3 regions of the Psychromonas sp. psych-6C06 genome follow, and region 1 is predicted to be linked to each of the others. Evidence: predicted binding sites of a transcription regulator. Region 1 holds the regulator's gene; each other region holds the start of a gene.

Evidence for each region. The regulator LexA, encoded in region 1, represses DNA repair genes until DNA is damaged. The targets are predictions, from matches to a motif close to TACTGTATNNNNATACAGTA.
Region 2: umuD (translesion error-prone DNA polymerase V autoproteolytic subunit) is a predicted target of LexA. The motif match lies at 2,419-2,438, and genes of this name have one in related genera.
Region 3: CW745_RS13760 (SulA-like leucine-rich domain-containing protein) is a predicted target of LexA. The motif match lies at 3,143-3,162, and genes of this name have one in related genera.

What each region holds. Positions count from the first base shown of each region.
Region 1 is NZ_PIZM01000006.1:77,838-88,767, reverse strand. It holds gene metH (methionine synthase) at 1-1,485, opposite strand, end outside; gene metA (homoserine O-succinyltransferase) at 2,420-3,337, opposite strand; gene CW745_RS08990 (GNAT family N-acetyltransferase) at 3,478-3,963, shown strand; gene CW745_RS08985 (MATE family efflux transporter) at 3,952-5,298, opposite strand; gene CW745_RS08980 (SCO family protein) at 5,358-5,999, opposite strand; gene lexA (transcriptional repressor LexA) at 6,008-6,637, opposite strand; gene CW745_RS08970 (DUF3465 domain-containing protein) at 7,073-7,528, opposite strand; gene CW745_RS08965 (type II secretion system protein N) at 7,533-8,285, opposite strand; gene CW745_RS08960 (type II secretion system protein M) at 8,303-8,776, opposite strand; gene gspL (type II secretion system protein GspL) at 8,779-9,978, opposite strand; gene gspK (type II secretion system minor pseudopilin GspK) at 9,992-10,930, opposite strand, start outside.
Region 2 is NZ_PIZM01000008.1:40,323-51,252, reverse strand. It holds gene CW745_RS12060 (fasciclin domain-containing protein) at 1-471, shown strand, start outside; gene CW745_RS12055 (Y-family DNA polymerase) at 745-2,001, opposite strand; gene umuD (translesion error-prone DNA polymerase V autoproteolytic subunit) at 2,001-2,411, opposite strand; gene CW745_RS12045 (hypothetical protein) at 2,750-3,067, shown strand; gene CW745_RS12040 (NINE protein) at 3,099-3,452, opposite strand; gene CW745_RS12035 (M14 family metallocarboxypeptidase) at 3,693-4,610, opposite strand; gene CW745_RS12025 (glucosaminidase domain-containing protein) at 4,880-5,815, shown strand; gene CW745_RS12020 (Cof-type HAD-IIB family hydrolase) at 5,890-6,702, opposite strand; gene CW745_RS12015 (cold-shock protein) at 7,093-7,305, shown strand; gene CW745_RS12010 (mechanosensitive ion channel family protein) at 7,676-8,521, opposite strand; gene CW745_RS12005 (2-hydroxyacid dehydrogenase) at 8,738-9,730, shown strand; gene mrcB (penicillin-binding protein 1B) at 9,827-10,930, shown strand, end outside.
Region 3 is NZ_PIZM01000010.1:23,888-34,817, reverse strand. It holds gene CW745_RS13780 (methanobactin export MATE transporter MbnM) at 1-781, shown strand, start outside; gene CW745_RS13775 (hypothetical protein) at 774-1,898, shown strand; gene CW745_RS13770 (copper chaperone PCu(A)C) at 1,892-2,365, shown strand; gene CW745_RS13765 (YaeP family protein) at 2,447-2,650, opposite strand; gene CW745_RS13760 (SulA-like leucine-rich domain-containing protein) at 2,693-3,109, opposite strand; gene purT (formate-dependent phosphoribosylglycinamide formyltransferase) at 3,296-4,486, opposite strand; gene rdgC (recombination-associated protein RdgC) at 4,634-5,542, opposite strand; gene phoB (phosphate regulon transcriptional regulator PhoB) at 5,730-6,413, shown strand; gene phoR (phosphate regulon sensor histidine kinase PhoR) at 6,450-7,739, shown strand; gene CW745_RS13735 (Nif3-like dinuclear metal center hexameric protein) at 7,821-8,576, shown strand; gene CW745_RS16700 (hypothetical protein) at 8,827-9,390, shown strand; gene CW745_RS13725 (methyl-accepting chemotaxis protein) at 9,405-10,930, shown strand, end outside.

The DNA of each region.
Region 1 (10,930 bases):
CGTATCAGCTTGACCAACTTCATCAAAGGCCATTACGATAACTGCGAAACCATAACGACGAATCAGCGAGGCCTGCTCAATAAAGTTGTCCACCCCCTCTTTCATGCTGATTGAGTTAACAATACCTTTACCTTGCACACACTTAAGCCCCTCTTCTAAAATTTCCCATTTAGAAGAATCGACCATAATTGGCACTTTACAGATATCCGGTTCAGAGGCACATAGGTTTAAGAAACGCTTCATCGCATACAATGAATCAAGCATCGCTTCATCCATATTAATATCGATAATATCAGCGCCCGCCTCTACCTGTTGCAGTGCAACATCTAAGGCTTCATCATAAAGTTCATCTTTAATTAAACGCTTGAAACGTGCTGAACCGGTAACATTGGTACGTTCACCTACGTTTTGAAATAACGAACTTTTACTGATCGTTAATGGCTCGAGACCACTCAGTCTACATGCAACCTCTATTTCAGGAATCGCACGGGGTGTAATACCTTCAACCGCTTTATACATAGCGCGAATATGCGCAGGAGTTGTTCCACAGCAACCACCAACCAAATTCAAAAAGCCACTTTCAGCCCACTCTTTAATATGTGTTGCCATCTCTTTAGCTTCAAGATCATATTCACCAAAGGCGTTAGGTAAACCAGCATTAGGGTGCGCAGAAACATAGGTTTCAGAGATACGCGACATCTCCGCTACATATTGACGTAATTCATCAGGGCCTAATGCACAGTTTAAACCAAATGAGATTGGCTCAATATGGCGCAGTGAGTTATAGAATGCTTCGGTGGTTTGACCTGATAGCGTTCGACCAGAGGCATCGGTAATAGTGCCAGAAATCATCACAGGTAACTTATAACCTAACTGATCAAAAACACCACTAATCGCAAACACGGCGGCTTTTGCATTTAACGTATCAAAAACAGTTTCAACAAGAATAAGGTCAGAGCCCCCTTCGATTAACGCTAAAGTCGACTCTGTATAAGCTTCAACTAACTCATCAAAAGTGACATTACGAAAAGCGGGGTCATTTACATCAGGAGAGATAGAACAAGTACGGTTAGTTGGGCCTAAAACACCGGCAACAAAACGAGGGCGATCTGGTGTTTCAGCCGTTTTTTGGTCTGCCACTTTACGTGCAATGCGCGCAGCTTCTCGGTTGATTTCAGCAGACAGCGATTCCATCTCATAATCAGCCATTGCAATCGTTGTCGCATTAAAGGTATTCGTTTCAAGAATATCGGCACCGGCGTCTAAATATTCTTTATGAATATTTTCAATGATATGTGGCTGGCTTAAAACGAGCAGGTCATTATTACCCTTAACATCACATTTCCACTGCGCAAAGCGTTCACCACGGTAATCGCTCTCTTCAAGCTTATAATCTTGAATCATGGTACCCATACCACCATCAATAAGCAGGATGTGTTTTTCTAGCTGTGATTTGATTAATGCACTGCGATCGCTGACTGACATTATGTTCCCTTACGTCTTATTCATAAAAATAGAACGCGAAGTTTAACATAAAAGTGACAAACAGTACTTCTCTATGCGTGATCATTAAATTGAAATATTTCTATAAACAACGTGAGAAAATCGAGTGATAAATTTAGGACATAAAAAAAGCGAACTTAAACAAGTTCGCTTTATCTTAAAAGAGCGTTTGTAATGTCATTATATTAAATAAGTTTACCTTCCAGTGCTTCTCATCTTTCGCCTTCCTTAAGCATTTCTACTCCATTGCCTTAATAAACATAAACTTAAATCAAGAAAGTGTTTACAAAAAACAGACTTGCTAATAAAGATGGTAACGTGAAAAATCCACACTAAAACAATAAATATTTAATTTATAACCAACTATCACGTGTAGTAAAGAAGCATAACTAAAAAGCCTATTAAGGCGTTGAGCTGTTTAAAAAAACAATCCCCAGAAATTTATTACGCTTCTCTAAAAACTGATATGAAGTACTGATAATTATTCCTCCATGTAATGATTGAATCGACAACCAGCATTTTATTTTAACTGTTACTCACTTAGCTAACTGATAAAACAAAAAAGGCTTTTCCCGAGTGTCCCGTTGGACAAATAAGTTACCTAGATAACTTCAAAGTGGGTGTATGCCTTACTAAAAACTGATAAGAAGTAATAATGCTCCTCCTCTTTATTTTAGATTCTCAACAAAAAAATCTTCTGACAATATTCGCAATTAAAGCGAGGTGAAGTTGCATCTATTATGTCGAACTTCGTGAGTTGTCAGTTGCCTAAAAGGCCATTCATTGATTGCTGTGCTAGGTACTATTTTTAATCTCCTCTCACTCATTGAATTACTAATAAGTGTAGAATGTAAGCTAATTAATGCCAATAAAAAAAGGTAGTTTTAAAAACGCTTTTTAAGCTATATCACAGTTTTTATTTTAGCTCATTAAGGTCGTATGGCGTGACCTGATAAACACAATAATTTAACCAGTTACTATACAATAAGTTACCGTGACTACGCCATTTAGCACGCGGAATTTGGTTCTCATCATCTTCTGGATAATAATTAGCTGGTAACTCAGGTTTTAGCCCTTCATCAAGATCACGGAGATACTCATTATTTAAAGTATTTGCATCATACTCAGGGTGACCAGAAATAAATACCTGACGGCAATCGGGGCTAGCGGCTAAATATACCCCTGCTTCCGCTTCGGCAGCAAAAATAGTCAGGTCGCTATTGGCTTTGATCGCCTTGGCATTAAACTCTGCAAAACGAGACAGTGGCGCCCAAAACTGATCATCAAAACCTCGAACTAAAGGGTGGTGATGGTTATAGGTTGTATGCTTATAAATACCAGAAAGTTTCTTTTTACGCGTCTCTTTTTTGATATCAAAAAGGTGATTAAGCGCGGCCTGTGCTGCCCAGCATAGGAAAAGTGTTGAGGTGACGTTGTGGTGAGACCAATCAACAATCTCTTTAAATTTATCCCAATAGTAAACATCTTCAAAAGGAATTTTACCTAATGGTGCGCCTGTGATGATAAAGCCATCCCACTTTTGGTCTTTAACACGGTCAAAATCACCATAAAACTTATCAAGGTGTTCCTGTGGCGTGTTACGAGAAGCACGTGCATCTACTCGAACCAATTCAATATCAACTTGCAAGGGAGTATTAGATAACAAGCGCATTAATTGCGTTTCAGTTTCAATTTTTTTTGGCATTAAATTTAAAATTAAAACACGAAGTGGGCGAATATTTTGATGGCTTGCACGCGATTCAGAAATGGTAAAGATATTTTCAGATTTTAAAATACCAGAAGCAGGTAGATCATCAGGGATACGAATAGGCATTAGCAACTCCATAGATTAATAACTTTAATTTAGCCATCTAGAAGTCTAACATCATTTTCAAGTGAACACACATTTATTATCTAACCCCAATTGATGATTGATGATAGTATCAAAGCTCCAAATGAATATAAGGACCTGAAATGTTTACTATTGTTGAAGCCGATTTAACCAATGAAGCGCATGCAAATGCGTACTTAACTCTTATGTCACATTACGCATGTGATCCGATGGGAGGCGCTGAAGATCTATCTGATTTCGCCAAGCAGAACTTAGTGAGTACATTATTAAAACGTAGCGATGTGGTTATTTTGTTGGTATTTAAAGATAAGCAACCAGCCGCACTACTAACGGCCATTGAAGGATTCTCAACATTTGCTTGTAAGCCACTGTTTAATATCCATGATGTTGCAGTATTTAAGGAGTTTAGAGGTTTAGGGTTAACGACCCTATTGTTCACTGAAATTGAGAAAATAGCTAAGCAACGTGATTATTGTAAAATAACGCTTGAGGTGCTTTCTGGCAATGAGATCGCTAAAAATGCCTATATTAAACAGGGGTATTCTGATTATCAGCTAGATCCGACACATGGTAGTGCTCTATTTTGGAGTAAATCTTTAAAGGATTAACTGTTGCTTACGCTCTAATTTTCTAAAGATCCACCATAAGCTCAGGCCACGTGCCAACATGAAGGCATTCATCGCGATCCAAAGCGCATGATTGCCTGTTTCTGCAAACAGAAACCAAGCAGGAAAATACACCACCAGCAATGAAAACAACATACTGTTACGCATCTCAGTACCACGTGCCATACCAATAAATACGCCATCAAAAACAAACCCCAACATCGAAGTAAGCGGAATCAATATTAACCATGGGAGGTAATTGATCGCTTCGAGCTGCACTGCTTTAATGGAGGTGATCTGTTCAATTATCCAAACACCAAAAAGATAAAAACCTAATAGCTGTAATAGGCTAAAAATAAACGCCCAAAAGAGAGTCAAATAGATACTCTCTTTTAATTTATCCAAGCAACGTCTACCAATATTTTTACCTACTAACGCTTCTACTGCATAGGCTAACCCGTCCATAGAGAAAGAGATAATAAGCAAAAAGTGCATCAATACTGAATTAGCTGATACTATATCATCACCCAATTTTAAACCCTGCATTGTCATAAAGGTATAAGTTACCTGCAAACATAAAGTACGAATAAAAATATCACGATTTAGAAGAATAAAAGGGGCAAGTGCTTCAATGCGAATCGCTTCTTTTTTTAGGCGAGTAAAATCGCCTTTTTTATAAAAGGGCCGAGCAAGTCGGTAGACAATCCAAAGACCACAGGTAAGGGCAATATAATCAGCACACAATGAGGCCCATGCAACACCTGCTACACCCCACTCAAAAAATACTACGAATACAATATCTAAGAGAATATTAACGCTATTGGTTACGATCAACAGTAACATCGGTGCTTTGGCGTTTTGCATGCCTAATAGCCAACCTAGTAGCACCATATTCAATAGGGCTGCTGGCGCACTCCAGATACGTATATCAAAATATTGTTGTGCATAAAATAGAACCTTTTCACTCCCTTGTACAAAATGAAAAGCGATACCAGAAATGAGGCTTTGCAACATCAGAATGGTAAGCGCAAGTAGCAAAGCAATAAACATGGATTGCATTAACAGGCGTAATACCTGTAGATGATCTTTCGCCCCTACCGCTTGTGCCACAAGTCCAGTAGTCGACATACGTAAAAAGACTAAAATCCAGAAGGTTAATGTCACTACCATCGACCCCACCGCAACACCCGCGAGATAATAGGACTCAGGTAGGTGACCTATCACTGCAGTATCAACTAGCCCTAGCAAAGGCACACTAATATTAGAGAGCATCATTGGTAAAGCAATGGCGAAAATTTTTTGATGATTACTGAAATTTAGAAAGGCACTTTTTAACATGATAACGCTTACAAAGTAGGTAATGGCCGATTAATAAAAATCGACCGTTCGTTTAGTCGCTATCGATTTAGCTCGATGATTTTGTGGATATCTTCTACCATCAAGTCCATATCCACATGAGGAATACCATCTTCATTCAATACCGCTTTAAAGGTTGCTTGATGCTCGCCCTGGGGATTTACTAGTACCAGGGAAGCGCTATGATCGACTAGATAGTAATCATCTTTATTATCGCCCTCTTCAACGATGCTATAAATAAGCCCGAGATCCTGTGAAAATGGGAACAGTTTTTCATGGGTACTAGTGGTGCCAATAAAGGCAGGATTAAAATAATTCACGTATTCAGCAAGGTTATTGGCTTTATCTCGATTAGGATCAACAGAAACGAAAACAATTTGTACATTCTCGTATGGGGGCTTGCTTAATTCAGGGTAGACACGATCTAAATCAGATAAAGTAGTTGGACAGATATCAGGGCAGAAGGTATAGCCAATGAAAAAAAGTGTCCAATGTTCTTGTAAATTTTGGTTGGTAAATGTCTGTTTATTAGCCATTTCAAATTTGAAATCGGGTAACCGCTTACCCTCTTTCTGTAATACCAAGGAAGGGTTATCGGAAATATTTTTTACTGAATTAAATAGTATAAACCCCAGCAGTGCTGTGGCGACCACAAGCAAACCAATTACCCAACCTTTTTTCATTATTTTTCCTACATCCAATCAGCGGTACGAATCACACCCACGGCGATCCCTTCGATATCAAAAACTTGATGTTCAAGATCTACTTTAATAGGAGAGAATTTAACATTTTCCGCTTTTAATGTCACTTGACTGCCTTCGCGGTAAAAACGCTTCACGGTCACATCGTCTTCAACTCGGGCAACAACAACTTGTCCGTTATTAATATCTTTGGTTTTATGCACCGCGAGCAAATCACCATCCATAATACCGATATCTTTCATACTCTCGCCTTGCACGCGTAATAAAAAGTCAGCAGCGGGGTGAAATAGAGCAGGATCAACATCATAATGAGACTCTACATGCTCAGCAGCCAAAATTGGCTCACCAGCAGCAACCATGCCCACTAAAGGCAATCCCTCTTCAATGGGGATAACATTGCTTTTATGCTCTTCAACAATACGAATACCACGTGAGGTACCCGATAAAATTTCAATTGCGCCTTTACGGGCCAAAGCTTTTAAGTGCTCTTCTGCTGCATTGGCACTTCGAAATCCAAGAATTTTTGCCAGCTCAACGCGCGTTGGAGGCATGCCCGTTTTATTGATGCAATCTTTAATCACATCTAATACTTCACCTTGGCGTTTAGTTAAATCTTTCATTACTTACCCCGCTATCAATTATTGACTGTAAACATACACAGTGTATATCTATACAGAGTAATATTCTAGCGATCTGAGTAATAAACCTCATTTATGGATAAGCAAAACGTTACGATATTGTTATTTGCGCGAATTTTGGCGTTAAATCATCTACCAATAACCCGTTATTGTGACGATTATTCACCTTGAATTACGCAAAGCTAATACCAATCGAAAGGAGCATGTAAGCCAAATTTTGCGCTGGAAAATAACTTAGCCGAAAGGGTAAATGGTTATTACATTTGAGAAAGCTCACGAAGAGATGAGATATTTTAACCAGTAAAATAGATCAGCGATTTATTTCGTTTGCTATAACGGCGCTGTATATTAAAAATCATCATTCTCTGGCTCAAAAAACGATAACGCTTCCATTAGTCAGAATTAAGGTTAATAAACCTATTGGTAAGTAATGTCTTGATATTTTAACCAACCAGAGCGCTGGGGAAGATCAGCTATTTGATGTGTGGCATTGATCATACCGCCTTGGCTATTCCAGTTATAAATTCCACTAAAAGTGATCATTTCACCTATCGCTAAATTATTTACTGCTGGAGCTTCGTTGAGGTTATGCTGAATCAGTATCTTTCGACCAGAACTGAGGCGAATAAGTATACGTTGCGAAACATATGGCGTTTGTTGATTATCCAATATCTTTGTAATGCGCCCAACGCTGGTGACTAATACACCACCACGTTGTTGTTTATATAAAAATTCGATATGTTCAGCACCTTTTAAAAGTGCTTCCGCTTGATCGTTACCATCATCATAGAGATGACTCAGTTGCTGACTTTCATTGTTAAAACAACCAGATAATATGACAACCAAGAAAGCAAGATAAGCATTACGATTCATTGAACTATAATCGTCCTTTGAAATTAAGCGCAGTAGCACCCGATTCATCTTTCGGCCCAAGCCATGAAAGAGCTTGTAAAATTGATGGGTCAAGTTTTTCACGTCCAATAATATTACCCTGAAGCTGATACGCACCACCCTCTAGTAATAAAATATTGGCATTAGTGGTAAGTTGCTCTGAATGTTGCTTTAAAGAAGCTACCAAATTCCCCTCTGAACAACTTAAGTCTACACTTGGAGTAGCGAAATCAATATTACCCATTGGGCTTTTTACTCTGGCTTCATGCCACACTAAATAGCCATCTAACTCGCTACAGTAGGGTAAATCCTGTGTCGCATTTTCAATTACTAGCGTAAATTTACCAGATGGTGTCACAGGCACAGGTAGTTTTAAATAAGGAATAATTTCAGTTGCTTTCATATCCACATTAACGTCGGATAAAGTCAAACCTGAAAAGCCATAGGCCACAGCTCCTGTCCCATTCAATATTTTACGGCCATTATTAAATTTAATATCTGCTTTGAGCTTTAAGGTCAGCAGTGCCAACCAATCAAATTGCCAAGTAACTCTTTGCAATTGAAATTGATTACGATAATCAACCTGTGACAGTTTTCCGTTCCAGATTGACCCAGAAACATAACCGACTTGAATACCTGCATCAGCAGGAATAAACCGCGTTATCATACTTGCCGGTGCAGTAAGCACTAACGAGATAAGATAAAGCGCTACAAACGCTAAACTAATTTTTAATTTCATAATGGTTCTCTCACCTATTAATAGCCAAGTAACAGGCGGTTAACTTTGACATAACCGGTACGATCGGTTTTTGCTAAATCTGCATTTAAGACGGCAACACCATGTTGATTACTCAGCTTGGTCAGCCATGCTAAAAAAGCATCAAACTCTACTTCATTTATCCACACTTCAATCTTATCTTTTTTATTGACGATACGAGAAAAGGTTATCTGGTTTTGTCTTGCACTACTATTTAAAATTTGTGTCAAGTTACCACGTCTTTTAGTCGCTTTACCTGCACCGGACTTGAGTAATAGCGTTGCTTTTTCTTGTGTCCAGGCCAGTCTTGTTTCAGCACGCGTTAATTGTTTTTGGGCTTCACTTAACTGATTTGATAGTGGCGTCCAAATACCCCAATACAATACTGCAATGCCTATCACAACCGCACTGGCTACAGCGAGTTGCTGTTCTCTTGGCGAAATGCTTTCCCACCACGCTTTAAATTGTTCCATGGCTACTCTTTCCTTATTGTCAGTAAACCGCTTACTTGGTTTTTACTGCTGTTTAATGCGCCCTGTTGCACTGCATAAGGCTTAGGTAATGCGCTTGCAAACTTTTCAAATGCTTGGAAGTTAGCACCAACAGCAAGAATTCGCATCTCCTGCTTTTGAGCATCATATTTCAACGTGCTTGGCGTGAGCTGTTTATTGTTTTTAAATACAGGCGCAAGATCATCAAGCATCTCTAAGAATTGCGCCGATCCATTACCCTCATTAATTTCACCAAGCATGGTGGTTAATTTTCGTTTGATGCGTGAATAAGCAAGTTTACTTTGGTTTGGAAAAGCCAGTTTATAAACACTTTCGACTTGTCCTTTTACAAGGTCAACCTGTGCTTCTACTTTATAGCTTTCGATATATAAGTTAATGCAACTAACTACAAAGAATAAAGCAGCCAAAATTGCCGGTAATCGCCATTTTAATAAATTTTGATTAACCGCTTTTTTTACTTTGAATTCACCAGTTAGGAGGTTAATTTTACAACCAATAGTCCCTGACGTTAATAATTCCATTGGCATAGTTGGGAAATCATTCATCCAATCACCACGGTGATCTTCTAAGATGGGACTATAACTTTCGATGATCTGCTTACTATCTTCTTCGATTTTACTGGCTAAAATCACATCAAGCATGGAAAGCTCACAGCTCCATGCAACCTCTTTGCTCTCACGAACAATCCAGTAATTGTCCAACTGCACTGCCTGCCAGTTTCTGTCTGCAGGAAAAGGCAACGTCAGCCCTTCTGGGATAAACTGTCGACATACAATTTGTGCATCTGCTAACCAACCTAACCAGTTATACATACGCTGTTTATCACATACCGCAACATGCACCATATCGGTACGTTTAGCAACGACAGTAAAGTGTAATTTTTCAACATCACCAGCTAACTCTTCCTCAATCAAATAAGGTAAAGCTTGTTGCATCTGACGGTTGAATGTTCCCGTGATTGGCACGGCTTTAATGGCAACATCAACACCTGGTAACAAACAGACAACATGACGCGTGGCTGCTTTTTCAGTTAATGTTTTTAGCTGTTCAGCATTATCAATTTCGCCCGATGCGATGATCTCTTTTTCACTATCAGACCAGATCAGCCAATGCTGTTTTTGCGAAGCTTCACTTGCTAGGCGGATTATTAATCGTTCACTCACCTATACTCTCCATCTATTTAAGCCCGCCCGATTGGTATCGGATCACTTTGGCCTTGTTTGAATCCATTTCAAATAATATCTGTACTGCGGTAATACGATCTTCAAACTCGGCCGCACCATTTAATTGAAAATACTCACTACTCACACTGAGTTGTTTTTTTATCTCTTCCGAAATCGCTAAACCACTAAAAACACTGTTAGCTAAGAAATCATCAATATTATTCCAGCCACTGATCGGCCTCTCTTCTAATACACGCGTAAAGTCACTTAATGCCAAGTCAAAATCACGATCAAAAATGGCAAAAATAATTGCAGCATGTTCCACCTTGACAGTATTTACATTAATCTTTTGATCAACGCTTGGAATAGCACAAAGATATGGTTCAATTCGTTCATAAATCTTTTGCCCTACACCTTGCACTGCACGTAATTCACTGATGTCTACCATCATGTTATTACCCGCTAAATGAGAGACTGCGCGCGCTTGGTAAATACTGTCTTCTGCGCCTTGCGCCGCATTACTAATATCATCTTGATCAACCCAGTCACGTGCCGATTCAGCAATCATCTCTGAGGTGTAGTCGTTGACACCAATTGCTTCTAATAAAGCCTGAAACTGTGTGACAGGTGTAGCACGCACATTGCCTTGATCTTTTACATCTAAAGCATTGAGATTAAAACAGCTACGCATATCTTTAAAGTCGCCTGCAATACTGCCATTTTCAAGCGGGAAAACCATATCAGGCATTGCCCAGTTTTGATCTAAACTGACTACATCACTGTCACTGAAGTCCTGATTTAAAACCATGCGCCCAAAGTCACCAGCAGCTTGCCCATACCAATATACACTTTGTGAAAAAATAAGCCCTTCTGTACGCTTCAAGCTCAAAGTCAAACGGCCTGTCATTGTCGAGGCAATGGTGACCATGATGGCTAAAATCATTAACACTGT
Region 2 (10,930 bases), on a different contig from region 1:
CTACTACTAGTATCAAGCTTGGCATTTAGCGCTTTCTCACATGCAGGGCATCATGGCATGAAAAAAGATATTGTTGATGTCGCTGTAGAAAATGGCTCATTCACAACGTTAGTGGCGGCTGTTAAAGCGGCTGATCTGGTCGGTACCTTAAAAGGAGAAGGTCCATTTACTGTGTTTGCACCAACTGATGAAGCATTCGCTAAACTACCAGCTGGTACAGTGGAAATGCTTCTCAAGCCTGAGAATAAAGACAAGCTCATCGCTGTACTTACTTATCATGTCGTAGCTGGAAAAGTGATGGCAGAAGATGTTGTGAAACTTGAAGTTGCTCCTACTTTACAAGGTCAAACCGTGATGGTAAAAGTTGAGGATAATAAAGTAATGATTAATAACGCTACAGTTATTGCTGCTGATGTAAAAGCTAAAAATGGCGTTATTCATGTTATCGATACGGTGCTTTTGCCAAAATAACTTATGATATTGATATTATGCCTCATACGCACTCATTGATGAGTGCGTTTTACTTCAGTCTGTTTAATTGTAGAGTTTTTCGCGAGCAACATTTAAACGGCAAGATAAGCAGTCCTAGTATTGCAACCTATCACTTGTATTACCTTCCAAAGACTATTTAACCTCAATTATACTTAACCGCAATTTTGCTTAATGGAAGCGTTATCTAAGCGTGATAGCATTTTAATCAGATAGTGGCATTTTATCGCTTTGCTTATTCATAATTAAGGTTATTTAACAACGAATAGGTGGAATATGACGCCAATTCGTTGTGTATTGAGGTGTTAGTCCTTCACGACGCATAGACCATTTTTGATCAATGCCCTGTGCAGCTAAAAATGCACTATCGCGACCATAACGCTGATTTATTTTATCTAATACCGTCATTAAAGGAATATTTTCCGGCGCAGGGGTAAATAGATCCCACTGTTGGTGTGCTTCGCTAGAAAGATTTAATAAACCTACTCCAACTTTGTAATAGGCAACCCCCTGATGATATAGCTGATGGATATTGTCATTAATTATTTTAATCAATGATACCGTGTTATTAGTTGCAGGGTGAATTGATACGAGTATTTTATAACTACAGTGCTGTTTATCAAAAGGACTATTGGCTGCAAAAACCATTAATGACGCGCATAAAGAGTGTTGCTTACGTGCTTTAACTGCGGCTATCGAAGCATGTTTTGCCAGCACTTGCTTTAGTGAGTCAATATCAGTGATGCGTTTCCCTAAACTACGTGTTGAGAATATTTGTAATTTATCTGCCCTGGCTTGATCCCACTGTTTACATGGTTGTCCATTTAATTCGTTAATCGTACGATGTAGTTCAACATTAAACCCTGCGGGTAGGTGATGAGGTTTTAGTTGGCTAAGTTGCCCTGCTGTTGTAATACCATTTTGCTGTAGTTTATGCGCGGTTTTTCGCCCTATTCCCCATATATCTTGCGGACTAAGTTGTGCTAAGGCTTGTTGTTTAAAGTGTTCGTCATCAAGTACGCAAACTCCATTAAACCCCGGCCACTTCTTCGCGAGATGGTTTGCGAGTTTGGCTAATGTGAGTGTTTTTCCAATACCAACACAGACCGCTAATCGCGTTTCTTTCCACACTGCCCGGCGAATTTTTTGTGCGTGTTGAGCTAAGTCTGTGATGGCATATTGGCTGTTATGAAAGCTTAAAAAAGACTCATCGATTGAATAGATATGCTGCTGTGGTGCAAAACGACCAATCACCTGCATCATTTTATGAGACAAATCTGCATACAATTCGTAATTAGAGGAACAAACAATAATACCTGCGTTTTCACACAGGGTGCGCACTTTGTAAAAAGGCTGGAATTTTTTAATACCAAGTGCAATAGCCTGCTTATTGGCTGCAACAATACAGCCGTCGTTATTAGAAAGTACAATCATTGCTTTTGCCCGCCATGCAGGTCGAAAGACTTGCTCCGCGCTGCAATAAAAGGCGTTTGCGTCCACCAGCGCAAACATTATAAGTGTGCTTCAAGTAGTTGTGAATGACGATGACAACGGATAGAGCGTATCACCACGCCTTCGATAGTAAACTGATCATCTTCATGGATATGAATCGCAGTGTAATGAGGATTAGCAGAAACTAATAAGCGCGCGCTTATATTGAGTATTTTACAAATAAACTCGCCATTTAAGTTTGCCACAATCACATCGGACTCTTTGGCTGTGATATGGCGATCAACGATCAGTATATCACCACTAAAAATCCCAACCCCTTGCATCGAGTGCCCATCTGCTCGACCAATAAAAGTTGCACTAGGGTGCTCAATAAGTAGTGCATCTAAGCTTAAAGGAAGTTGTAGGTAGTCGCTAGCTGGGCTTTCAAAGCCGGTAATGCCTGCACTTGCTGTTATTGGAATAAATTTCATAAATTACCGCTGTATATAAAAACAGTTTAATTATAATTTAGAATTTTATAAGTACAAGTAATACTAATCGAATTGAGTATGCGATCTAAATTTTGCGTAGAGAAAGTGATTTATGCTGTTTGCTATGAAGTGTCTTTGCGCTATCAAAGTGTAAATGGCAAAGATTTTTTATTGTTCCTATACTGCTTAGATAATCAGGCTTAAGGCGAATATATTAAATAAAACAACGGCGAATAATAACTGCCCTATCTCACTGGTTAAACTAAGCGATTCCTACGCAATATTTGCGCATTAAATGAAGGAGTTGTTATACATAACATAGCTATAGGGGACTAAATATGAGCGTCTTTTTTGTTATTTTACTTATCGCTACAATCACTTATTTATTTATTAAGTTTGCGCAACAAGAAGCGTTAGAGCCTTTTTATCAGCAAGCGGTGTTAGATATCGAGGGGCGCTTAGATTGGGCGCTTAGTCGCTCTTATTATCCTTTTGGGATGAAAGCACAGATAGAAGTCTCTGATACGTTATTGCATAAAGCAAAGGATTTACGCGACCATCAGCAATTGCATCAAGCTTATCAAGTAGCGTTACAATCACAGCATGCGATTGATAACGCACAAAATATTTATATTGATGCTTTGCATAAGCGATAAGGTCGCGTTTTAATGACGTATAAGAAGGTCGCTATACTTGTCCATATTTTTCATTGAAGGCGTCATCACTCATCGTCAAAAAGAGAATGAACTCAATAAATGCAACAATTGATGGAATTAGTGTCCAGCAAAAAAGTAGGTATAAAAAACCTAAACCAATCTGCCCTAAATAAAAACGGTGTACACCAAAGCCTCCTAAAAAGAACGCTAATAATGCAACGGCTATTTTGCTTTTACCATTAGGCGCTGTCGCCCCTAATGCACCAGGTACTGGTGTTTGTCTTACACCACATTTAGGACATATCTCTGCTTTTATATTGATCACATTACCGCAATCAGTACAAAATTTTTCATCTGCATTTTTGCTTTTAAACTCTGCATCCATTATTAATGACTCTCTCTTATGTGAAAAAAAATCTACCATAAATTATAAAATATTGGCTCAATTATTATCAATCTAAAATAACCTTTACTGTGATAATTCGCAATCTAATAAGGCTTAGCTCAAGGTAAAATTTTATCTAAATAGTTGTCCTATTTGCAAAAATTCAATAAAGAGGTAGGTTATTTTAAGCAGTAAAACAGTTCAGCTATTGATATAAACAGGCTGTAACGTTTTACTAAACTATCGCTTTTGCAAAAATTCGAGAGCAGCGACAATAACTTCAACCTGTGCATCAATACAGTCTTTATCGTTAACACGTGGGCTATCAGGATAAACTTCTGTAGTCGTTACATAGGGGGCATCCGTTAATCCCATGCATAAGCCAAGTGCACGCGCTTCATAATTTATTACGCCAAACTGTGTAATAGGTGTACCAATCAACTCTTGATTTGTATCGGCCTGCGCAATATGTGAAACACTCTGAACACGCTCTATAATTGCTTTTTGAAAATCATGCTGTGGTTTTTGCTTATCACCGACGAGATAAAAACCATCTGGTATCTCTGAATATTTGTCGATGAAGGCATCTCTAGCTGCCAAAGCAGGCCTAAACTCACTGTTATCGGTATCTGTTGTTTCATGAAGATCAATGTGAGCTAAAAAACTTACCCCTTCAGCGTGTAAAAAGTCCATGATAGCTTGAGACTCTTGCGCTGGACTATTACGATAGAATGAACGATTAGGATCAACTGCATCTGGGTTCCAACGGTTAATTGTTTCATATCCCCAAGGGCTGATGCAGGGAGCGATGATAAAATTAAATTGTTTTAGGTACTGACTAGCGATATTTTTTGCAAAGTGAAGTGCGCCATGTACACCACTGGTTTCATAACCATGAACTCCTCCTGTCACTAATATAGTAGGAAGATGATCTTGCCAATTTGAAGATTTCAATGCATATAAAGGATAATTACCTTCAAGATAGAAAAGTGTTGCATATTGCTGTTTTTTAAAATGATCATCAATGCTCTCAAGTTCGGTAAGCACATCTTTTTTATAGCTACGTTTAATTGATTGTTGTGCTCGCCACATCGCTTTTTCAGGGGCTCCCCACTTTTGACCGATGCTGCCAATGGGGTAATCTACGGTTTCGTGCATAACTGTTTCCTAATAAAATTGATAGTATTAACATTAATGGCTTAAGCTAACATAAAAACTGTGGCTGAATGATGCTTTTACAGTAACCTCAAGGTATTAAAGGTGCTTATGACTAAGCCACACCCCATCTGCCTTGCTAAAAACGCGTTGTGTTGAACAAAATTTAAACGGCAAAGATCAGCCGCCCCTAGTAATTCATGTTCGAATAATTGTAATATTAATGCGTAAAAACGGCCCCCTCTTTTAATCATACTTTTAGGAAGTAACCTGTGTTTAAACATATTACCTATACAACGCTCGCGACAATTATCGGCGTAAGTTTATCATTAACTGCATGCAGTGAGTCTAATCAGACAGATAATGTAATCGCCAATAGTGAACAATGTACATCGGCACCCAAGCAAGTTTCTGTTAAATCACTGGATGAATTAAACGCACTTTTCACAGAGCTCAATTACACCGAAAAGAATTGGAATGACAGCACACGAGATATACCTTGCCTTATGTTTAAGAAAGTTTCGTCTAAATGGGTTAAAAATTCTCCTGACTTGCCCGTTGAGACTAAAAAAACAATCTTTTTTCGTTTAATGTCGCCGTTGATTTTAATGGCAAATGAAGAGATATTACAACAACGAAAAGTGGCAATAAAGGCACCATTAGGGTCAAAAGCATTAAGGGAATTAGCACTTAACTATGCAGTGATTAAAGATTTAGAGACGCCTATTTCAGAGCAACTTAGAAGTGAATTATTATCGCGGATCGATATTGTACCAGTGTCTTTAGCGCTAGCACAGGCTGCTGAAGAGAGTGGCTGGGGGACGTCACGCTTTGCCCTTGAGGGAAATGCTTTTTTTGGACAATGGGACTTCTCTGGTAACGGCATGAAACCAAAGCAACAGCGAGAACATTTAGGTAACTATGGGGTGGCTAAATTTGACAGCCCTCTTGCTTCAGTCAAGGGCTATATGTTTAATATCAATACCAATAAAGCTTATGCCAACCTGCGTTCATTACGGGCAGAGATGCGAGATGGTGAAAGCGTTATTAGTGGCTATGAGCTGGCATCTACTTTAGATAAATACTCAGAGCGAGGTGAAGCCTACATAAAAGGATTACGTCGAATGATTCGAGTGAACAAACTACAACCTTTAGATGAAATGAAGCTGGACAATAGGCAAGTAATAGCGCTAAAAACAAGTAAATGAATTAATTAAACTCAGTGTTGGTTAGCGCCATGTCAATCCAATCGCGCTAACCTATTCATAGCTATAGAGATAAGTTATCTGTGTTTAAGTGCATGTTGCTCAATCGCGACTGCAACGCCATCATTAACATTACTCAATGTGATCACATCAGCCAGCGCCTTAGTAGCATCGTCGGCATTTTCCATCGCTACTGCGATACCTGCAAAGGATAACATCGCGTGATCATTTTCAGCATCTCCTACACACATTACCTGTTCTTCAGAAAGATTAAGAACTTGCGCAAGCTGTTGTATGGCAAAACCTTTATCACATTGCGGATGTAATACCTCAAGAAAAATAGCCGCACTGCGGAGTACGCTATAGTTGGCTTTTAATGAGTTTGGTAATTGCGTAATCGCATTGCTGAGAGTTTCTTCGTCTGCCACCAGCATTACCTTGATGATCGTTTCATCATCGTCAATAGTGGTAAAATCTACTTCTTTAGCAACAATATCATTTAAAGTCGCTTCAAGCTCAGTCCAAGGATTATGTTGGTGTGTAATAAGCCCCTGTGTTGCAGAAAAAGCATGGATATGCACGCCTAATTGTTGGCTCACTGCAAAAACAGCTTTCGCATCTGTCCCGGTGAGGCTAGTTTGATATAGTATTTCGTTACTCGCAACACGTTGAACTAGTGAGCCATTATATGAAACAACAAAATCTTGTTCAGTTGTTAAACCTAATTGTTGAAGGTATTTTTGTAGCCCATGACGTGGTCGCCCAGAGGCTAATACTACGTTAATCCCCGCTTTTTTGGCTGCTTTAATCGCGTCACAGTTGCGCTTAGAAATTAGTTTTTCCTGATTTAAAAGAGTGCCGTCCATGTCGAGTGCGATCAGTTTAATCATAGTCATATGCCTTATAGTCATTCAAATTGAATGTGATTGCGGAATTGCTTAGCAGGCTTAGTGTATCTTGTTTTCATTTTGAAAAAAGCGATGAGGTCAAAACAAAAGTATTCTGGAGGGGAATACCAATCTCGATAAACAAGTGATCTAAAATAGTATCTTAAGTTAAAAATAAAATTAGGCGTTAAGACTTTTGTAGGGTACGATGCACTTGCTCTGTAAGTCAGAGTTATTAATGAAATTATAAAGTCCAAGTTATTCTCTCAGTTACTCCCGCGTCACCGTAGTTGTCCTTAGTGTATCCCTTAGCTTCATCGTCACATTCAATAATTCAGTTATCAGCGCTTCGCATATTGCGATATTTTTATGAATTTATATAAGGGACACAACATGTCTAATTCAACAACAGGTTTAGTAAAGTGGTTTGATGAAGCAAAAGGCTTTGGATTTTTAACACAAGATAACGGCGGTGCCGATGTATTTTGTCATTTTCGTGCTATCGCTTCTGAAGGCTTTAAAACATTAACAGAAGGCCAAAAAGTTTCATTTGAAGTCGAACAAGGTCAAAAAGGCCTACAAGCATCAAATGTTATCGCTTTATAGTTAGTTGTATCTAACACGATAAGAGGTTGGCTTAACATGGCAAACCTCTTAATTTTACGGTTCGTTATAACGTTTAGATTTATTGCTGCTACTAATGTTCATTCCATTCACACGCTTGTGTTATGTCATTTTATATTTAATTAGCTTAATCAAATCAACGGTGTCACGATCTCTCTTTCAATATTAAGGAATATTTCTATGGCTCGTACAACGGGAAGAAAACGATTTTGGTTTCAACAAAATCGTGATCAAAAAACAGAAACAAAAAATATCATTAAACCATTACAATCACTAAATAAGTAAACCAACTCGCGGTGTTATTTTTGAGGACTCCTCTACCCTCTTAAAATAACTAAGCGGACTTCCAACCTCACTTATCCTCTTTTACTAACGCCTTTTGAGTAAACCAGAAACGCATAAAATCCGACGTTAAATTTTGTTCTATTTCTAATGCTCGCTCTGTGGGACAAAAAATTGTAAAAATTACCTGTGTGGCACCGATGTCTGAAGTGGCCACTTGAATATGAGGCTCTGGCCCTGCAATGTGCACATCTAAACGGCTCTCAATCAACTGATTATATCGAATAGCAACATCTCTAAAATCTGCACAATATTCCTGGGCTTTTTCTTGTAACTCGTCGATAAAAACAAATGGATTAACACTCTCGTCACGTGTAATGGTGAAATGATGCATTGCATAACGTTTTAAAAAGTTTAAATTTTTGATTGATGAAGTGATCAGTTTACTATTCGGTAGGTATAGCGTTTTACCCGTATATTCGTAGGAATCAATATCAACTTCTAATAATGTCAGCTTTGCCCAATCTGTGGAATGTACTTCACCATAACATTCGCCGACTTGAATCCAGTCTCCCACTCGAAAGGGACGACTTGAGAGAATATATAAAAAACCGATGAAACATTGAATAAATTCACGCGTAGCAATAACAATGGCCACTATAAAAGCGGCAATTGAAATAGCAAACTTTTGAAATTCAACGGACCAAATATTAAAAATTCCAATTAAGATGCAAACTGTGACTGCATTGTTAACCATATTTATTTTTACACGTTTATTTTTACTTTTTTTGTTAATAAGGGAAACGATGTAAATTTTAATGACTAATACCAACGCAATTAAACTGGCCGTAAGGACAACTTTATTATCTGCCAGTGTGTGGAAAATATCAGTGGCAAATGCAAATGCTTCAGTCATGATGAATATACCTTTGTACAATAATTGGTTAAGCAATTGAATAGGCTGTAAATGCGGTAAATGTTGTAAATAGTGAGAGTGCCCATTCAGTCAAAGTAATATAATACACTAAGTCGCAAAGCAGAATCAGTGTGGAGACAAAGAAAGTTATAATGAATGCTTTTTTTTAACGTATTGTTTCGTCATACTGACTAAAATCATTGATGGAGTTCCCCTATGAAAGTCGCCATGTTTAGTGCTCGCAGTTATGATAGTCAATATTTTAACCCGCTTATTCCAGATTCGATAAACATTCACTATTTTGATACACAACTCAACATACAAACAGCGCCCTTAGCAAATGGCTATGACGCGGTGTGTGCATTTGTAAACGATGATTTAAGTGCTCCCGTGTTGGAACTACTGAGTCAATCAGGCATTAAATGTATCGCTATGCGCTGTGCAGGATTTAATAACGTAGATTTAATGGCTGCAAAGCGACTGGGTATCGCAATTATGCGCGTGCCCGCTTATTCTCCCGAGGCAGTTGCAGAGCATGCGATTGCGTTATTGATGACACTTAATCGTCGTATTCATAAAGCTTATCAACGAACAAGAGATGCTAACTTTTCACTGCAGGGCTTGGTCGGATTTAATTTACATGGAAAAACCGTGGGGATTATTGGCACCGGTAAAATAGGTGTTGCAACAATGGCAATCTTTAAAGGCTTCGGTTGTAAAATTATCGCTTCCGATCCCTATCCATCGGAGCAAGCGATTGCATTAGGCGCAGAATATGTCAGCCTAGAAACACTATTCGCAAATAGTGATGTGATTAGTTTACATTGCCCGTTAACTAGCGAAAATAAACACCTTTTAAATCGTGAAACATTTAAACAAATGAAAGATGGCGTGGTTATTATTAACACTAGCCGAGGTGCCTTGGTGAATGCGACCGACGCGATTGAAGCATTAAAGTCGGGAAGAATTGGTGGTTTAGGTTTAGATGTTTATGAAGAGGAAGAGCATCTCTTCTTTGGAGATCACTCTAGTGAAATTATTACCGACGATATATTTAGGCGTTTGTCTGCGTGCCATAATGTAATATTTACTGGCCATCAAGCATTTTTGACGCAAGAAGCGTTAACGAGTATTGCGCAAACGACCTTAGATAATTTATCTGCCTTTATGAAAGGCGAGCCATTAATTAATGAGGTGACGACGCAATAGATTATGGCAATAACACTATGCAATAAAAGCCATCTCTATTTGTGATATTATGGCACTTCAATTTATGACTTACAGTGAATTTCATTGAGGTGCCCTTTGGCTTTATCCCGCAAAAAACTACTCGTTAGCTTCCTGATACTATTAACCACCCTTTTATGTGCATGGATCGTCTATTTAGACATCACCATCCGCAGTACCTTTGAAGGTAAAAAGTGGTCGATTCCCGCAACCGTTTATGCACGGGCGTTGGAGCTTTATCCTGATGCGCCAATATCTCAACAAGATTTAATCACTGAATTAACACTTTCAGGCTATCGCTTTGTTGAAAAAGTAACGAAACCGGGACAAGCCTCAATCAATAAAGGCTCAGTGGTTGTTTATAGCCCAGGTTTTAGATTCCCAGATGGAAACGAACCTGCTCAACGTATCAGCATCCATTTTTCTGATGACAAAATTCACGCGCTTGAAGCTGAAAATGGACAGTCATTATTGCGCTTACCACCTGTAATAATTGGTGGTATTTACCCTACGCATAATGAAGATCGTTTACTGATTAAGTTAGATGAATTACCTCAATCACTGCTTTCAATGCTGGTGGCGGTTGAAGACAGTGAATTTTATGATCATTACGGTATCTCATTACGCGGTATTGCGCGTGCTGTTATTGCAAACATCAAAGGCGGTGGCATCTCTCAGGGAGCTTCTACCTTAACCCAACAATTAGTGAAGAATTTTTACTTGAGCGCAGATAAGACATTTTCTCGTAAGGCACAAGAAGCGATCATGTCCATTTTACTCGAGTTTCACTTTAGTAAAGAAGAGATCCTTGAAGCTTACATGAATGAGATCTACCTCGGGCAAGATGGGCCAAGAGCGATTCATGGTTTTGGACTAGCGAGCCAGTATTATTTTAGAAAACCAATCACTCAACTTTCACTTGAGCAGCAGGCTATGTTAGTGACTTTGGTCAGGGGCGCAAGTTATTATAATCCTTGGCGTCATCCAGAAAGAGTTAAAAAGCGTCGTAATTTGGTGTTAGATATCAGTGTTCGTGAAGGTCAACTTGATCCCGAGCTGGCGAAAATAGCACAACAAAGCCCGTTAATTTTAGGCGATAAAGCCAAAGCGAGTCGTAAGCGTTATCCTGCATATTTAGATCTTGTGCGTCGACAATTACAGCGGGATTATGACAGCAGTGTC
Region 3 (10,930 bases), on a different contig from region 1:
TGTCCTCAAGCATATCGAATCTCAGCTTGTGATCCCCATGTTTGGCGAATTTCCAGTTGAACTTGGCATCAATGATGGTAATAAAGAAGCTATTTTATCGCGTTTTAAAGATGATAATGAGTATGTGCAGCGATTTAATTTAGCGTTTCCTAATCAGGATGCGCCAATCTCACTGCCTAATATCATTAAATCGTTAGCGGTATTTAATCGTGCACTTATTTCTAATGATTCTGATTTTGATCGTGGTGAAATGAGTTCATCGGCAATGCGTGGTCAGGCGTTATTCAACAGTGAGAAAATGGAGTGCTTTCATTGTCATAGTGGTTTTAATTTTACTGACTCTACTTTGCATGAAGATACGGTTTTTGTCAGTAGACCATTTTTTAATACTGGTTTATATAACTTAGATGAGGAGGGTAGCTACCCAGCTATCGATAACGGATTATTTGAAGTGACCCAACAACCTGGAGATAAAGGCAAGTTTAGACCCCCTACACTCAGGAATATTACCTTAACAGCCCCCTATATGCATGATGGCAGTATCGCTACACTTGATGAAGTGCTGGCATTTTATGCGCAGGGAGGACGAAATATTATAGAGGGTGAGTTTATTGGAGATGGGCGAAATAACCCGAATAAAAGTGAATTTGTGAATGGTTTTTCGTTATCAGAGCAAGAAAAGGCCGATTTAATCGCATTCTTAACCGCGTTAACTGACCATGCTTTTGTCGCTAATCCTCGATTTAATAACCCATTTTTAAATGAAGTAAATAATGATTAAAAATAGTTTAATGATGTTATTGGTGTGGCCATTTTTTGCTCATGCGCAACAGCCACAAGAAAGCACTGATTGGCAGGCAAGTATTTTTGCTCAATTTGGATATTTTCAACAAAGTACTGAGCAGCAAAGCTGGCAGATTCCTGGTTTTATTACCGGAGGAGAAAGTCAGCCCCATGATTCAGGGGTGCAACTTTTTCATGGTGAACTGGCACTATGGGGAAATATTGAGGAGGTACTTTCAGGAAATATTATTATCGGGTCTCATGGCCTTGAATCTCCTGAAATTGAAGAACTCTGGTTACAGCCTTGGTTGGGTCAGCAATGGCAAATTCGGTTCGGCCGGCAACTTGCTAATATCGGTTTGTACAATGCTATTCATGATCATGAATGGCGATTTATTGATGCAACTTTGTCACAAACCGTGTTTTTAGGTGGGCAATATACCGATGATGCTGTATCCGTTAATTACAATATGGGTGATTTGGAACTGTTTACTTGGATTGGCAGAGGGGCTAACTTTCCAAGTTCCGTGAATCCAGATAGCGCTAAGCCAAATGCCTATGGATTAGGTTGGCAATGGTTGTGGCTAGGTACTGAAAGTAGTTTTTTACTCAATAATTCACTAAGTCAATTTAATGCTACTGAGCGTGATAATAGTAATAGTGATCACCATAATGCCGATCAGGTTAATCTTAGCCTCAGCGGTGAAACCACTTTATTAACACTTGGGGCAGAGTGGCAATATTTACAAGGAGGTTGGCAAGTTGAGTCGATGATCGCGGATGTTGAAGGAGGGGTAGTTGATTCGCTACAGTTACAAGCTGATATATCTGCTCGCTACTATGGTATTAGTAGTGAGTGGTATTGGCAGTGGAACGTTGTAGAAACGGCAATTCGCTACGATTGGCTAAATTCCCACAACAAACTCAGCATTAACAGTAATGACTTTGCACAAGTGCTTAATAGTCGCGGGCATAACCCAAGTCGATTAAGTGCTGTGGTTAATTGGTCGTTTGCTAAGTATCAGATGCTTCGCTTACAAGCTAATTTTGAGCAACTCAGTGAAGAAAGTGAAACCGCCTTTTGGATGGTGTATCAAGGAAAATTATCATGGTAAATCGTGCTCTTTTAATAAAATGGATGTTACTGTTGATGGGTGCGATATTGACTTCTCAAAGCTATGCGCACGATTATAGCTTGGGTTCAATTAATATTGACCATCCTTGGAGCCCTGAAACAGCGCCAAATAGCAAAGTATTAGCTGTGTATATGCAAATTAAAAACCGTGGAAAAAATGCAGATGTCTTACTCTCTGCAAGCAGTCCGCTGGCTGATAAGGTTGGTATTTATACACATCAAATGGTCAATGGAAAAGTAACCATGCCAGTGCTCGAATCATTGAGTATTAAAGCGAAACGACTGACGCTGTTACAGCCTGGCGGTTTACACTTGATGCTATTTGGGCCAGCTAAGCGATTTAAGTCGGGTGCCCGTTTTCCACTGGTTTTAAATTTCAAACATGCCGGTGAAGTTGAAATCGAGGTGGCTGTAGAGGATAAAGCACATCGACATCATCATGATTGATATCAGATGAAAGATCAGATAAGCAGTGAATGAGGTTTACTGCTTATCTATTTTGTCTATTTGTATTTTATTATTAACGCATTAGTCGTTATCGTTGTAATCACTTAATGCTAAGTTAGCTGCTGCAAAAGCGGCATCTTCACGGATTTTATTATCAAGTTCTTCATTGGCAGCAATCGCATCTAAGGTTTTTAAAGCACAGGTGATTGCTTTTGGTACATAAGCCGCATCGCCACTGCCGATTAAATTAATGATGTTTTTTGTTTTGTCGCAATATGGGTACATGGTTGATTTCCATAATTAAATTAAAGAGCTTCATTATACCTTTTATTGTGCACAATAAACAAAACAGTGCGTTTTAGATCTTTCTGTTAATTGATTTACCTCATCAACCGATGGCTGTTCACCACTATTCACCCAACGAATAACCGCCGCATAGTTGTTACTCGCTAATGCCTCCTTAAATAATTTCTCTGGTGTTTTGATCTGTTTTGAACTGAGGGTGATGATGCGGCTTTTGTTGATGCCTGCCTGCTGTAGAAATTGAAAGTTAGGCTTTCCAGGTGGCGCAATAAACAAGATCCAACGTGGATCATCGCTTTCTTGAAGATGACTTAGTAGTGCTTGGTAGTTATTTAAGTCGTAACTTAACGTTAATCTGTCATTGTGATGAACTTGCTGTTGCACTGAACCATTGATAGTAAATAGTGCGTTGCTTGCTTGTTGCTGAAAACGAGATAACATAAATAACCACCTTAACTTTACTGTATGTAAAAACACTGTATAAAACAACAGTAATATCGTTTTGTATATATTTCAAGCTTTATTTGCAGTTTTTATCAAATTAGTGCTGTTTTTGTATTCAATTGTTATTTTTCAGGCATAAAAAAAGGTAACCGAGGTTACCTTTAGTAAATAGAGTTTTGTTGATTAGTAACTAATTTCAACCTTGCTTGAAATCAGTTTGGCATTTTCCACCGCTGATTGTGCATCAGCTCCTCGGGCAATCGCGACACCTAAACGACGTGTTCCGTTAATATCAGGCTTAGCAAATAGACGCATTTGTGAACCTGCTACTTGCGCTAATGCGTTACCGATATTGCTATATTGAATATCTTTCGATGTGCCATTACCTAAAATAACACTAGATGCCGTAGGGCCGTATTGGGTTATCTGTCCAATTGGAAATCCTAATATTGCACGCACATGTAATGCAAACTCTGACGCATCCTGCGAAAGTAAAGTAACTAAGCCTGTATCGTGTGGGCGAGGGGAGACCTCATTGAAATATACTTCGTCACCTTTGACAAAAAATTCCATCCCAAATAAGCCGTAGCCACCCAATTCAGTGACCACTTTTTCAGCTATCTGTTGCGCCTGAGCAAGTGCTGTTTCTGACATCACCTGTGGCTGCCAAGATTCGCGATAATCACCATCTTCTTGGCGATGACCAATAGGTGCACAAAAATGGACGCCATCAACCGCGCTAATAGTGAGCAGTGTTATTTCATAATCAAAAGGAATAAACCCTTCTACAATCACACGACCAGCACCGGTTCGTCCACCCTGTTGAGAGTATTCCCAAGCTTTATCTAATTCCTGCTCTGACTTAATGACTGATTGTCCTTTACCTGAGCTGCTCATTACGGGCTTTATCACACATGGAATACCCACTTCTTTCACTGCTTGTAAGTATTGCGCTTTGCTATCTGTGAAAAAATAGGGTGAGGTTTTAACGTTCAGTGTTTCAGCGACAAGGCGACGAATACCTTCTCTGTCCATAGTGAGTTTAGTTGCACGCGCTGAAGGGATCACATTAAAACCTTCACTCTCTAACTTAACTAGTGTATCGGTGGCAATCGCTTCTACTTCTGGAATGATAAAGTCGGGTTTTTCTGCGCGGATAATTTTTTCTAGCTTTTCACCGTCTAACATCGAAACAACATGTGAAGAATGGGCAATTTGCATTGCAGGGGCGTTGGCATAACTGTCTGCTGCAATCACTTCAATACCAAAACGTTGCAGCTCAATAGCAACCTCTTTACCTAATTCACCGGAACCAAGTAATAGCGCCTTTGTTGCACTTGGGGAAGTCGCATTACCAAAAATAGAAACACTCATATTATTTCAACTCTCATCTGTCATGGGGAAGCAGGATAATAACAGTTAACCCATGTAGAATATAAGTGTTTAAGGGATTTAATTATTGCATTAATTTACCAACCTCTTTTTTCTAAATCGTAACAAAGAGGTTGGACACTTTTACTATTAAAGGCTTTGCTCACCGCCAAAGGCCTCGATAACTGCAGGTATCAGCTGTGTTATTTCACCTGTCATTAATGCAAAATCAGCATCGAACCGTGCAGCAAAATCATCTTTTTCGATATCTTCGTTTTGCTCCTGTAATACATCTGAAAATTTAAGGCGTTTTAGCGCGAACTCTTCACCTATAATAAAGGAGATACTATCTGCCCAGTTGAGCGCTAATTTAGTTACAAATTTATCGGAAGCAAGATGATTCTTAATTTCATCTGAAAGTAAGTCCTGTTGTTTACAACGAATAATGCCACCACCTTCTAGCGCAGAGCATAACTCTGCTTCGTCTTCGAGTTTAAAGTTAGCTGGAATATTACCTTCAACTAACCAATCAGTCATGACTACATCAGCTTGATTTTTTAACTGTACTGGTACAACTGGCAGACTGCCTAAGGTCTTGCGTAAGAGTGAAATTAACTCTTCTGCTTTACGTGCACTAGATGCATCGACATATAACATATCTGCTTCAGGATCAATCCATGCAAAGGTGTTTGAACTACGGCTAAATGCACGTGGCAACAGTTGCATCACGATATCTTCTTTTAATGCATCTTTTTCTTTTTTCTTTAATGCGCGACCTTGTTCTGCTTCAATTGATTCGACACGTTCATTAAGCTGATCTTTGATAACACCAGCAGGTAACATTTTTTCTTCTTTCTTAAGGCAAATGAGGATCTGTTTATTTGCAGTATGGGTGTACATTGCACCAATTTTCCCCATTGGAAATACCCAACCTAATTTGGACACATCTTGGCTTCCACAGGGCTTAAATTTAAACTCTTCTAAGTTTCGTTCTAAGGCTTTTTCGTCTTGTTCGAGCGGGCGGGTAAATCGATAAACTTGTAGGTTTTTGAAAAACATGGGAAACACCTTTATAAAAATAAACAGCTTGTGAGTGTAAATGAAATTTAAAAAAGAGTTTAACATTTTTTAAGAAATGATATTTTATCGCTACTTTTATGACAGTTTGTGATTAATTGTCATATAAGTGTCATACTTCGCCGTAATAATAGTGTCACTTAAAATTGAGATAAACAGGTAAGGTTAAATGGCAAGTCGTATATTAGTTGTTGAAGATGAAGTCGCAATCCGTGATATGTTATGTTTTGTTCTAGAGCAACATGGTTATGAATGTGCAGAAGCAGACACTTATCAAGCTGCCTTAGAGCAACTTGGAGAGCCTTACCCTGATTTAATTTTGCTTGACTGGATGTTCCCAGGAGGCAGCGGTATTCAACTACTAAAACATCTTAAAGTTGATGAGATGTTACGACAAATACCTGTAGTCATGTTGACTGCACGGGGTGAAGAAGAAGATAAAGTGCGTGGGCTTGAAAATGGCGCTGATGATTACGTTACCAAACCTTTTTCACCTAAAGAATTAATGGCGCGATTAAAATCAGTATTACGTCGTGTTAACCCCACATCATTAGATGATACCCTAGAAGTGGGTAAATTAAAGTTAGATCCTGTCTCACATCGAGCGACCCTCGAAGAGCATCCACTTGAAATGGGCCCGACTGAATTTAAATTATTACACTTTTTCATGACTCACCCAGAGCGTGTTTATAGTCGTGAGCAGTTACTTAATAATGTTTGGGGAACGAATGTTTATGTTGAAGATAGAACCGTTGATGTTCATATTAGACGTTTACGAAAAGCATTAAAAGATCACGACCATTTAGTACAGACTGTACGTGGTTCGGGTTACCGTTTTTCAACCAAACTGTAACTGTTTTATCTAATAGCTGATAGAGAATTTGCTACTTTGAAGATTTACTCATGGAAAGCGTTAATGCGGGGATTGATACTCATCTATCTCCCAATCACCCTTATTGGTGTGCTATTTAACTGTTTAAGCGAACTGTTATTGATCTCATTCTTTCTCCATATCGTCTGGCATTATTATTATTTGAAACTGCTTAATAATTGGTTATGGAATAGCAAAAGTACTGTGTTGCCACATGGTAAATCCGATTGGGAACATGCCTTTGTTGGTATCCATAATATGCAGCAACGTCATCGAAAAAGGCGTAATAATCTCGCTTCTGTTATTAGCCGATTTCGTGAAGGTTCGGAAGCATTACCTGATGCGGTTGTCGTGTTTCATAAAAGTGGTGAAATAATCTGGTGTAATCGTCTAGCCCAATTCCAATTGGGTTTTAAGTGGCCGGGAGACAGTGGCGATAATATTACCAACCTGATTCGTAATCCGCTGTTTGTTGAGCATCTACAAAGCGAAGATTATGACAAACCTTTAGATCTAGCCTCGCCCGTTAATCACGACAAAATCTTGGAATTTCGTGTGATGCCCTACGCAAAACATCAACGTATTTTAATTGTTCGAGATGTCACAACCTATCGTCAAATTGCTGAACAACGTAGACATTTTGTCGCCAATGTTTCCCATGAGTTACGTACGCCATTAACGGTATTACAAGGCTATATTGAGATTTTAGGCATGCAGAGTGAAGAGGGCTCGCGTCAAGAAAAAGCAGTGGCTGTCTTAGAGCAACAAACAACACGCATGTGTTCATTAGTTGAGCAATTAATGACGTTATCAAAAATTGAAGGTGCACCAAGTATAGACCTTGATGATAAAGTTAATGTACCTGCTCTCCTATCTCAGATAGAAAACGAAGCGCAAGCACTTGGCAGAAAGAAAAAGCTACAGATTAAATTTGCAGTTGAAGACAATTTACAGCTATTGGGTGATGAGATGCAGCTACGCAGTGCGATGGCGAACTTAGTATATAACGCGGTCAACTACACTCCGAAAGGCGGCGCGATAAAAGTAATTTGGCGCAGTTGTTCAACCGGCGCGTATTTTTGCGTGATGGATAATGGCGATGGTATTGCCCCTGAGCATATTCTACATCTGACTGAGCGATTTTATCGTGTTGATGAATCCCGCTCTCGTGATACCGGAGGCTCTGGCCTTGGTTTATCGATTGTGAAACATGCATTAAGTCATTACGACACTGAGCTAAATATCGAAAGTAACCTTGGTGAAGGCAGTCAATTCTCATTTATTATCCCAAATAGTTACCTCATTTAACACATTGAGTTACAATCCCTTCGTTAATAAGGCCTGTTTTGCAGGCCACAAAGTCACTAATCCAGAAATAATGAGCCTGCGATGAAAAACAGAAAACTTGCTAACAAACTTGACCAGTTACTCGAAATACACCAGTTTAAAGATTATTGCCCAAATGGCTTACAAGTAGAAGGGCGTGAAAAAGTACAACGCATTGTCACCGGAGTGACTGCTAACCAAGCATTAATTGATGCCGCTATTGAACAGCAGGCGGATGCTATTTTAGTACATCACGGTTTTTTCTGGAAAGGTGAAAAGCAAGAGATTGTGGGTATGAAGTACAATCGTATTAAAGCGCTGATTGAAAATGGTATTAACCTTTATGCATATCACTTGCCTTTAGACGTTCATCCAGAATTTGGTAATAATGCGCAATTAGCTTCATTACTCCAGATCATTGACCGACGTCCATTAGAGCCATGGGATAAACGCAGTGTTGGCCGAGTTGGTAAGTTTGAAGATGTGATCACCCCAGACCAATTAAGCGCTCGTATTGAAAAAGTATTAAGACGTGCACCCTTACATATTGACGGTGGTAAAAAAGAGATCAAAACAATTGCTTGGTGTACGGGGGGCGGACAAGACTACATTACGATAGCAGCAGAGCAGGGTATCGATGCCTTTATCAGCGGTGAAATTTCAGAGCGGACTACCCATATCGCCCATGAAATGGGGATTCATTATTTTGCTGCAGGGCACCATGCAACTGAGCGTTACGGAGTGCAGGCACTGGGACAGTGGTTAAACGATGAGCTTGAGTTTGATGTAACCTTTATCGATATCGATAATCCAGTATAACTTCAGTTTTACTGTCAATTAAATGCGGGGCTTCCCCGCTCGATTAAAGCACTGTTTAGCCTCTCTGCTACTTTTATATTCACTTCTCTTGATCTCTTTTATTTTACCTGACAGTTAAAATATAAAGGTGATTCCTCACACACCGCTCTCTTCCTTTATTTAAATGTTACTTACAACTTTTAGTATTTGCTTTTTTAAACTACTCTTTTGTGATGATGCTTTTATGTTGTTAATAAAAAGGAATAATATTATGAAAAATATCGTTGTTGCAATTTTCTTACTTTCACCTTTTTGTGTTTTTGCTAATGAATTTGAAGAGGTACTGACTGCGTTTGCGACCAATGAAGCCCGAGAAATTGCGAGTAATGCAGATATTATTAAAGCGATTAATGAACAAAACATTAAGAATAATGATTTAACTGAAGCACAAATTTTGGCCTTAGATGTTGAGTGGCGTAGTAAAATAGGCGAAGCGGATGCGAAGATTATCACGGAAAAACTAAATAGCCCGATTGCGCAAAAACTTGTCGAGATTCAAAATAAAAGTGAAGGCACAATTACAGAGGTTTTCATCATGGATAATAAAGGCCTCAATGTAGCTCAAAGCGCGATCACATCTGATTATTGGCAAGGTGATGAAGATAAGTGGCAAAAAACATACTTGATGGGGCCTAATACTTATCATATTAGCGATGTTGAAGAAGATGAATCAACGCAAATGTTCCAGTCACAAGTTAGCCATAGCATTACAGACCCCTCGACAGGAAAAGTGATTGGCGCTATTACCATCGGTATTAACGTAGAAGAACTCTAAGTGACGGAGCTTATATGAATATTAGTAAGCAACTTATTTTAATTGCTACCGTTTTATCAGTATGCTCCATGTCGTTTATTTCTTACTTTTCTTGGAAAAGTAGTTCGAAGGCTGTGTATTCATTAAGTCAAGGAGCATATACTCAGTCAACACAAGCACTTGCAGAGCAACTCGGTAGTGCAGTTAGGTTTAAAAAAATAGAAAACATATCTGAAAAAGTTAACATTGCGATTAATTCTAGTGAAAACAATCTTTCAGGGATAAATATATATCTACTCGATAACTCACTATTATATGGTTCGAATAAGGTTGAAAGCGTTCCTCTTTCGCAACATATTAATATTGAGAAGGAGCAGGTACTCTTTAATGATAATGAAGTTTTCAATTATGGGGTTCCACTGTACTCCGGTAAAAAGAAAGTGTTAGTAGGTTATATGGTTGCTGAGTGGAGTTACTTGTATGCACAATCTTTGAATGCGAGTTTAACTCAACAACAACTAATTATTGGTGGCGGGGCAATCTTCATTTCGGTGATTATTCTAGCACTTATACTTAATCAAGTATTATCGAAACCACTTAATCAACTTAACCTTTTATGCGAAGAATTAAGTTCCGGACAATGTGACCTGAGTAAAAGGCTAATTTTTAAAAGAAAAAATGAACTTGGCAAACTGGCTTCTAGTATTAATAAATTCATCTTAAAAATTGAAGAAACACTTAGACCTATTCAGCAAGGAGCTTCATCTGTCACTCATATTTCAAGTGGTTTAGATCAACACCTATTGTCGATGCGTCAAAAAATAGAAACACAACGTGATGAAATCAAAGCCACTGTTGAGATTGGGGAGCAAACGCAGCAGTCTGTTGCTAGCGTAATGAAGAATAGTAATGAAACTAGCATTTCATTAAGTAGGGCTGTTGAGAGCGCACAAAAAGGAAAAATCCGTTTAGTCAATACATTAGACGGTAATCGCGTTATGGCTGAGAAAAGTAACCATACTTCAAACTCGGTCATCGAACTCAATGAACAAGTCGATAAAGTGACCGATATTCTGGATTTTATTCGTAATATCGCTGAGCAAACTAATTTACTCGCGTTAAATGCTGCGATTGAAGCCGCTCGTGCTGGTGAAAATGGGCGAGGTTTTGCTGTCGTTGCTGATGAAGTAAGAAGTTTGGCAGAAAAAACATCTTCTTCGACGAACCAAGTCAAAACGATACTCGATCAATTAGGGCAAATATCGACACAACTACTACAACATGCTCAAGAAGGAATTGAAGCAAGTGATAACAGTCTTTCCTCGATTGAAAGTTCGGTTGAAGATATCGAAGTGGCGCTTAATGATGTTTCAAAGGCCAGTGAAGTGTGCAAACTGATTGCCACTTCTGCGGATCAGCAATTATTAGCAACATCAAGTCTTGGACTACAATTAGGTAAAATAGATAAACAGATTGACAGCTTAACGGAAGATTTTGGGCAAATAGCCACAAGTAGCTCCGAATTACATTCGCAATCTATAAATACCACTCAGTTTTTAGC